One region of the Bacillus sp. SH7-1 genome, then DNA from elsewhere that is predicted to be linked to it. Evidence: predicted binding sites of a transcription regulator. Region 1 holds the regulator's gene; the other holds the start of a gene.
The links. Region 1 encodes LexA, which represses DNA repair genes until DNA is damaged. Its sites were predicted from a motif close to CGAACATATGTTCG; they were not measured.
Positions count from the first base shown of each region.

Region 2: addB (helicase-exonuclease AddAB subunit AddB) is a predicted target of LexA. The motif match lies at 3,348-3,361, and genes of this name have one in related genera.

Region 1 covers NZ_QNUD01000017.1:44,766-49,418, forward strand. The annotation lists gene DN390_RS16130 (PadR family transcriptional regulator) at 723-1,046, shown strand; gene DN390_RS16135 (DUF1700 domain-containing protein) at 1,039-1,581, shown strand; gene DN390_RS16140 (DUF4097 family beta strand repeat-containing protein) at 1,582-2,388, shown strand; gene lexA (transcriptional repressor LexA) at 2,471-3,091, opposite strand; gene DN390_RS16150 (YneB family resolvase-like protein) at 3,233-3,889, shown strand; gene DN390_RS16155 (DUF896 domain-containing protein) at 3,935-4,174, shown strand; gene DN390_RS16160 (bifunctional metallophosphatase/5'-nucleotidase) at 4,215-4,653, opposite strand, start outside.
Region 2 covers NZ_QNUD01000049.1:6,180-10,832, forward strand. The annotation lists partial or broken gene DN390_RS27690 (IS5/IS1182 family transposase) at 1-63, shown strand, start outside; gene DN390_RS27695 (hypothetical protein) at 215-427, opposite strand; gene DN390_RS27700 (hypothetical protein) at 756-941, opposite strand; gene DN390_RS27705 (competence protein ComK) at 1,225-1,806, shown strand; gene DN390_RS27710 (TVP38/TMEM64 family protein) at 2,057-2,650, shown strand; gene lepB (signal peptidase I) at 2,707-3,270, shown strand; gene addB (helicase-exonuclease AddAB subunit AddB) at 3,387-4,653, shown strand, end outside.

The sequences.
Region 1 (4,653 bases):
TTGCTAAGGAGCCCTTACGTACTGTAAAATAGTCCGTAAGAGTACAGCAAGTGTTTGCCTATCCAGAGTAGGCGGATGGTATACAGAGTGTTGGTAGCACTTTATATACACGCTGTGCTCTTTTGTTTTTTGATTAATAGATGCCCACAAAAGTACCCACAAAATGCCCACAAAATAATGAAACAATATTATTTGTTTTGAGTTTCAAATTTTTAAGATTCCTTATAAATAGCGGTTCCGTGATTATTTTGATTTGTTATTAGGGTGTGAAGCTTGATTAGAACACAAGTTCACCAATGGGAACGCGATCAATATATGTCTCTTTACTAAGAGATTAAAGAGCCTTGATACTACGGTATTAAGGCTTTTTTTGTTTGTGGGCAATATAGTTGTTAGTTGAAATGAATTGAATAGACGCCTCAAAAATGCCCGAAAAAAATTATGGAGGTATTTAAAGTTTTATTCCATATTTTTAATGTAACGTGGTGAAATTCGAATGATTTGTTTGTTCCAAAAGAGTGGATAAGTAAAAGTAACATGCGTAATATCTATGGGTATAAAAAAATGTATGATATGTTTTGTTCGGTATCGGATATGTTTAATATTAAAGTTCAAGTGTTTTAAAATATAGTACCTTGCAATAAACAATACTAAGTGGTATATTATGGATAATGAAGGTACCGTGTATTGAACAGTACTGAAATGAGAAAGGAGGACTATCCTTGAACGTTCAGTTTAAAAAAGGTGTGTTAGAACTGTGTGTGTTGGCACTTGTGAAACGTAAGGATTGCTACGGTTATGAACTTGTTCAGCAAATCTCAAATAAATTTTTAATATCGGAAGGATCAGTGTATCCTTTATTACGTCGTTTAACGAAAGAAGGATATTTTCAAACGTATTTAAAAGAATCTACGGAGGGGCCGCCTCGTAAATATTATCAACTAACTGAGCAAGGGGAAACGCAACTGAATTTGTTGGTAACAGAGTGGCGTGATTTTGCGAAAGGCGTACAAGAAATTATTGAAGGGGTGGAATGGCATGAGTAAAGAACAGTTTCTTAAGGAATTATCAAGTCATCTTAGAAAGTTACCAGACGAAGAGAGGAAAGATATTTTATTTGATTATGAAGAGCATTTTCAGTTTGGGATAGAAGAGGGGAAAACTGAATCGGAAATAATAGAGGGGCTTGGCTCTCCGAAAGTAATTGCAAAAGAATTGCTTGCGATGTATCGTTTCGATGAAATGAAAAAAGATCCATCAACTTCAAATGTGACAAGAGCTGTCATGGCAGCAATTGGACTTAGTTTGTTTAATTTCATTATTGTGTTAGGCCCGTTAGTTGCAATTATTGCTTTTATATTTTCTTTTTGGGTCGGTGGGATTGCTAGTGTAGTGACACCATTTTTCGTAATTGGAAAAGTATTTATGGGTACTTTTATATGGTTGGATTTATTCGTTAGTATAACGTTTGTTGGAGTAGGTTTGTTGTTATGTATTATCGCTTATTATAGTACGAAGTGGTTTAAAAGGCTATGCGTACGTTATGTAATATGGAACTTCAAAATGATAAAAGGGGAGTAGATGATGAAAAAAATATTGTTAGTAGCAATCGCTTGTATCATTATTGGAGTAATTGGGATTTCACAAACATATGAAAAAGCAGTGCAAACTGCAGAAAAAGGAAACAAAGAAGATATAATCAAAAATGAAACATTAAAAAATATAGAAGTTAAGTTAGATGCCGGGGATATTGTTGTCCAAAAATCTCCTGACTCTTCTTTTTATGTAAAGCAATCAGGAGATACACGTAAACAAGAGGTTCGTATTGCTGAAGATGGTGACACATTAAAAATCATTGGGGAAAGAGAAAAAGGTGCTTCATTTGATTTTTCCTTTTACGATTTTAGGTTTCAAACGTCTACATTGACTCTCCTTGTACCTGAACGCTCTTACCAAGATGTAAAAGTAAATTCATCTGCTGGACAAATCGACATAAGTGATGTGAAAAGTGACCGTGTAAGTGTTGAGACACTTGCTGGTGAAGTGGATTTGAAACGTGTAACGGCTAAGAATGTGGAGGGATCTACAAAAGCTGGTGAGCTGAACTTTAAAAAAGTAATAGGGAAAGTGACTGCAAAAACGACCAGTGGGGAAATAAATATTCTAGATCATGATTCTACGTATAATCTAGAAGCAAGTTCAACTGCTGGAGATGTAGATATTATTTTATCGGAAAAACCACAAGATGCGGTAATCACCGGACAAAGTGCTGCTGGAGATGTAACAATTTTTAATGAAGAAAATAAAAACGTAACAATTGGTAATGGGAGTAAAAAGATTAGCGGTAAAACTGCTGCTGGAGATGTGACGATTGAAACGCGTTTATAAGAAATAGAATGTATGAAAATCTATCAAAATACAAAAAAGATAATTACCGTATATATATAAGGTAATTATCTTTTTTATATTCTTAATGTAAATCACGATACACGCCAATTACTTTACCGATAACTGACACTTGTTTTAAAATGATAGGTTCTAATGAAGAGTTTTCCGGTTGTAGGCGGAAATGGTCTTTTTCTTTATAGAAACGTTTAACAGTTGCCTCGTTATCTTCTGTTAAAGCGACTACAATTTCACCATTATATGCAGACTGTTGTTGGCGAACAACAACTAGATCTCCATCGAAAATACCAGCTTCAATCATACTATCTCCAGAAATACGTAACATAAACACTTGATCTGCTCCAGCAACAATGCTAGCTGGAAGTGGGAAGTGATCTTCTACACTTTCAACTGCTGTAATTGGTAATCCAGCAGTAACTTTTCCGATGATTGGAACTTGAATAACAGATTGTGTTTCTGTATCCATTCGGTCATCACCTAAAATTTCGATTGCTCGTGGTTTTGTTGGATCGCGTCGAATGTATCCTTTTTCTTCTAATCTTGATAAATGTCCGTGCACTGTAGAACTAGAAGCGAGGCCGACTGCTTGACCGATTTCACGTACGGAAGGTGGATATCCTTTTTCTTGTACTTTTAGCTTAATAAAGTCGAGAATGTCTTGCTGGCGTTTCGTTAACTTTTCCATGTTTTCTAACACCTCGTTTTCTTTCATTTTTCTTATTAATAAGTATAACATGTGAAAAAACATTCTACAAACATAAGTTCGAACAAAAGGCGAATTTATGTTACACTGAAGGGAAATAATAGTGAGAAAGAGGGGTTCATAATGAATGCAATTATTTATGCACGTGTGAGTACAACAAAAGAAGCGCAAGAAACATCATTATTACGTCAAAAAGATGAATTATTGCATTTAGCGGAGCGCTATCAAATGAATGTTACTAAGGTGATTGAAGAGCAGGCTAGCGGTTATACAATTGAACGTGATGGAATATTAGAAGTGCTAGATACAATTCGAGACGAACAAATTGATGTGCTACTCATACAAGATGAAACGCGCCTTGGTAGGGGAAATGCAAAGATTGCATTAATGCACTGTTTACATAAAGAGGGAATAAAAGTATACACGCATACGCATAATGGAGAATTACAATTGTCGGATTCGGATTCGATGGTATTAGATATTATTGGTATTGTTGAAGAGTATCAAAGAAAGATTCATAATTTGAAAATTAAACGTGGTATGCAACGCGCAGTAGAAAAGGGCTATCGTCCAGAAAATAATTTAAAGAATCGTCATTTAAGCGTAGGACGAGAGAAGAAAGAAGTGCCGATTGAGGAAATTGTGCGTTTGCGCAAGAATGAACTTACTTTCGAAGAAATTGCAGCAACGCTTCGCGGCTTTGGGCATAATGTTTCAAAAGCGACGGTACATCGTAGATATGTAGAGTATACAAAGCAATTGCTTGATAAAGAAGAGTAACTATTGTATGATAATAATCAGTTTTGATTAGAAGGGGGATTCGAGATGCTTAGTCACGAACTCGTTGAACGCATTAACTTCTTAGCGAAAAAAGCAAAAGCTGAAGGTCTAACTGAAGAAGAACAACGTGAGCGTCAATCGCTACGTGAACAATATTTAAAAGGATTTCGTCAAAATATGTTAAACGAACTTAAAGGAATTAAAGTCGTTAACGAACAAGGTACTGATGTTACGCCGGCGAAATTAAAAGCTTTAAAAAAGCAAGATAATGCAAAATTAAACTAAAAGATGGGCGAAGCCCATCTTTTTTTATTTATTATATTCGTTAGTTAATAACTTTCCAGTTGTTATTGATTGTTGCTTCTATTTTTTTGTGCTTCAATATATAGTTAGCAATAAGTTCAGACATATCTGTTGTTATGTCTTTTATTACAGGCTTATTTTGAAACATAAAGAAGTTCCCTCCGCCGCTTGCGCGATAATTATTCATAACGACGTCATATTCTTCATCCATATTAAGAGGAGTGCCTTTATACTGTAAAGATTCTACTCTCTCACCAATTGGTTTGGAAATATTTAATACGTACGAAATTCCTTCCCACATATCGTAATTATAGTGTTGCGGTTTTGGTTCTATGTAGCTAGGGTTTACGATGATGGTTCCATCTGCTTTTAATGTGAAATAAGAAGCAGAGAGTTCGAGAGCATCTTTTATATCCGCTCCAGTTATTCTAATTACTTTTAATGTATTTGGATAAATATAA
Region 2 (4,653 bases), on a different contig from region 1:
TTTTGATTTCATTGAAGAAAACTACGCCCTTATAACTGTGAAAATAATGGTCGTCCTTTTATCATGCACATTAACGGGCAGTTGGTCTCTCCTCTCAAAATTCAGTGGGAGACCAATTGCCTGTTAACGCCCAATTGTTGAGGACTGATTAAAGTTTCACTTTATAAATGAGAAAGTATTAAGTTTATTTGTTCTTAATTTTTTTCTTTACAATTCATTTTTTATTTGTTGTTCTGTCTACATCCGAAATGGGTAAATCTGTGCCATATAGGCTTTGAGTAACATCTTTTTTGTTAGTATTGTTGTTAGAATTTTGTTCGTCTTGAGATGACGTTTCTAACATTTGTTCTTGCTCTTTACTAGGGGTATTCAGAGCATCTGATGGGACGCTATTAATCTGTTGGCTTAATAGACTTTTTTTCTCCATATTATACAGCTCCTTTTTGGAAGTAGATAAAAACTAATGTAATCATAAATAATTACTTACATATTTTGTGTTTTGAAATGGAATTATATACAAAACTTATATTGCAGATTTAACGAATTAAAAAGTTGCTAGTGATGTATAAAGTTGAAGTTCTTAATAAAAAATAAAAACGGGTAACACGTACGAGTACTTTTTAACGTAGTGGGTAATTTTTCATCATATTTTTTTGATATGTAATAATGTTAAAAAATAAAGGGGATACAAGGACACTCGGAAGAAAAAAATGAATATGAAGAAGAGTAAAAGGCCTTCCGAAATGGAAGGCCTTTTACTCTTCTATTTCAACCTTTTTCTTCTCGCGTTTTTTACATTCAGAGCATTTTGATTTACGAAAAGGTTTTGCAAAAAATAGTAGTATGAAAAATAAGCCGAATATAATACTTGCTGAGTTTTTCACGATCACAATGCTACTATTTTTCATTTGAATCGTTGGTTGAAGTTCTTTTTCTTCCATAGTGGACCTCCATATATTGGATTTTCCTTTTAATTATAGCAAAGTTAATTGTCGTAATGATGCGAAATAAGGAAGCAATTGTAAATATTTATTGATAGTATAAATACATTTTATGTGGATTTTTATTAATTAATCACTATATTTATATTTAATATTTTAAAAGAAATTTGATAAATGATAAAGTATTGTAAAAAAGCGGAATCTATAAGCCATTTCCTTTTCATAGATGCTAAAATTATACATGCAGCTGCTAATATAAATAGAAAAAAGGAGATAGTGGAATATGGAAAGTAAAGTAGAACGCTACGTCGAAAACTATGTTGTAAATAAAAATACAATGGCCTTACTTCCTGTTATTCTAAGTGAAAAGAAAATAGTTACACGAGTTGTTGAGATGGAAGATTCTTTTTTCGTATTTCAAAAACCACTAGATATTATAGAAAGAAGTTGCCGCAAGCATGGCTCTAGTTTCTTAGGTAGAAAAGAAGGAACGAAAGAGTTAACTCATATTACACATAAAGCACCAATTGCGATTAGTCCGACCGATCAACTTTATTTTTTCCCTACCTATTCGTATTCTAGAAAAGAGTGCGCGTGGTTGTCTCATTTTTATATTGAAAGCAATAAAGAATTAAAAGATGGAAATCTTATTATTCGATTTATAAATGGCTTTGCGGTGAAGTTAGAGATATCGAAAACTAGCTTTGAAAATCAACAAAATCGTACAGCGAAATTGCGTACTGAATATGAAGACCGTAGAAAAAAACAAGGAAATCCTTGTTTTAAAGAGGTTGATAAAATTGAAGAATCTAAATTGAAACCGGCATATGAGAAATTGTATTTTGTGAAAGAAGGCGAAGTGTAAAAGGATGGGGGCTCCCCATCCTTTTACTTTTCAGTTTTGTTGGTAAGTCGATATATTTGAAAAAACGCCCAAGTAACGACACACCCTGTCGAATATTGATGGATTATCATAGTTAAATAATGAAGGAATTCTCATGAAAGGTATGGAAACTTAATAATTACATCTCCATATGTCGTACCTACCATTTCCTCTTTCATATAAGCAATGATACAGTAGAGGTAGTACTTAGAGTAAAGGGGTAAAGTGTAGAATGGATTTTCAGACAATCAAAGAGTATTTTTCACCAGAAAATATGGATCATATTGTTGAAAGCTATAAAGCGTTCGGACCACTTCTTGGTATTGGGTTACCGATGATAGAGGCGCTAATTCCAGCATTGCCACTCATCGTATTTGTACTGGCCAATGCTGTTGCATTTGGATTTTGGCTCGGTTTTCTTTATTCTTGGCTTGGATCAGTAATGGGTGCCTTACTTGTCTTTTTCATAATCCGCCATTTTGGCCGAAGTCGTTTCTTTTCTTTTGTGAATAAGCATGAGAAAGTACGAAAGGCAATGGGATGGATTGAAAGGAAAGGGTTCGCGCCGATTTTCGTCATATTTTGTTTTCCGTTTACACCGTCTGCGCTTATAAATGTTGTTGCTGGTCTATCACGCATTAGTGTAAAACAGTTTGGCCTTGCGCTCGCGTTCGGAAAGCTTGTGATGATTTTTATTTTAACGTATATCGGTCATGATTTAATGTCATTTATTCATAATCCGGTGAAATCAGTCATTGTAGCGATTGGTATTTTTATTTTATGGTATGTCGGTAAGAAAATCGAAGTAAAGTTAGAACTACAGTAAGAATGGTCTTCTTTGTAAAGGAAAGCTTCATTATTAAAGGATAAGGGGAGAAGCGGATGAAGAAAACTTTGAAAAAAGAAGGCATAGAGTGGATACGAACAATTTTAATTGGTGTATTATTAGCTGTATTTTTTCGAACGTTTTTCTTTTCAACGTACGTTGTAGAGGGGAAGTCAATGATGCCGACATTGCAAGATGGTAATATGCTTGTTGTAAATAAGGTGAGTTATCAAGTGGGGGACTTGAATAGGTTTGATGTTGTTGTGTTTCATGCGAATAAAAAAGAGGACTATGTAAAGCGAATTATCGGTTTACCTGGGGATCAAATTGAATATAAGCATGATAAACTATATATAAACGGACAATTCGTGGATGAACCTTATTTAGAAACGTATAAGAAAGAGATAGATGGACGACAACTAACAGGTGATTTTAAACTAGAAGAGTTGACGAAAGAAAAATCGGTGCCACCGGGATATATTTTTGTAGTAGGTGATAATCGCCTCGGGAGCTGGGATAGTAGACACTTTGGGTTTGTAAAAGCTGATACAGTTGTCGGTAAAGTTGATTTACGATATTGGCCACTTCAAGAGGTGCAAACGAATTTTTCAAAAGGTTGATATAATAGGTAGAAGTATAGAAAAAGACAAACTACTCCGTTTGTCTTTTTTCGTGTACTATAATACAATTATAGTAGCAAACTAACGTTCGTTATGTAAGTGAAAGGTGGGGTTACATGTCACTTCGATTTGTGATTGGTAGAGCGGGAAGTGGAAAAAGTACACTTTGTTTACACGAAGTGCAAGAAGAGTTAAAACAGCGTCCAAGAGGAGAAACCATATTATATCTTGTGCCAGAACAGATGACATTTCAAACGCAGCAGGCGTTAATTGGTAGTGAGGATGTTAGAGGTTCTATTCGGGCACAAGTTTTTAGTTTTTCACGGTTAGCGTGGAAAGTATTGCAAGAAGTTGGTGGAGCGAGTCGTCTTCACATTGATGAAGCGGGCGTACATATGTTACTTCGTAAAATTGTAGAGTCTCGTAAAGATGGATTATCGGTGTTCCAAAAAGCAGCGGAGCAAAACGGTTTCTTTGAACATCTTGGCAGTATGATTGCAGAGTTTAAACGATATAACGTGACGCCATCAAACGTATATGAAATGTGGCAACAATTAGATGCGCATAGTAGCAGTGCCGAACAAAAGCTACTGGCGAATAAAGTATATGATTTACAACTACTATATGATGATTTTGAGCGTGCCTTAATCGGAAAATATTTAGATTCAGAAGACTATCTGCAATTGCTAGTGGAAAAGCTTCCGCAGTCTGAGTATGTAAATCAGGCTGAAATTTATATAGATGGATTCCATTCGTTTTCACCGCAAGAGCTAGAAATTGTAAGACAGCTTATGATTTGCGGAGCGAGAGTTACGATTACGTTAACGATAGATGAAAAGACGTTAGCACAGCCAGTAAATGAACTAGATCTATTTTATGAAACGACGTTAACGTATGAAAAAATAAAACAAGTAGCACGTGAAGAGAAGATAGAAATTGAAAAAACGATTCCACTTATGGAACAGCCGCGTTTTCATTCTCCGGCATTAGCGCATTTAGAAATGCATTACGAAGCACGTCCAAATGAAAAGTTTCACGGTGAAGCGAGTGTAACGATTAGTACAGCAGCTAATTTAAGAGCTGAAGTAGAAGGTGTAGCCCGTGAAATTCGTAGACTTGTGGCGGACGAAGATTATCGTTACCGTGATATTGCAGTTCTTCTTCGTAACGGGGAAAGTTATTACGATGTGATGCGAACGTTATTTACAGATTATAATATCCCGCACTTCATCGATGAAAAACGACCGATGTCACATCATCCGCTAGTAGAATGCATTCGGTCAGCACTCGAGATTATTAGCGGGAATTGGCGTTATGATGCAGTGTTTCGCTGCGTGAAAACAGAGCTTTTATATCCATTAGACGTAAGAAAAGAAGCAATGC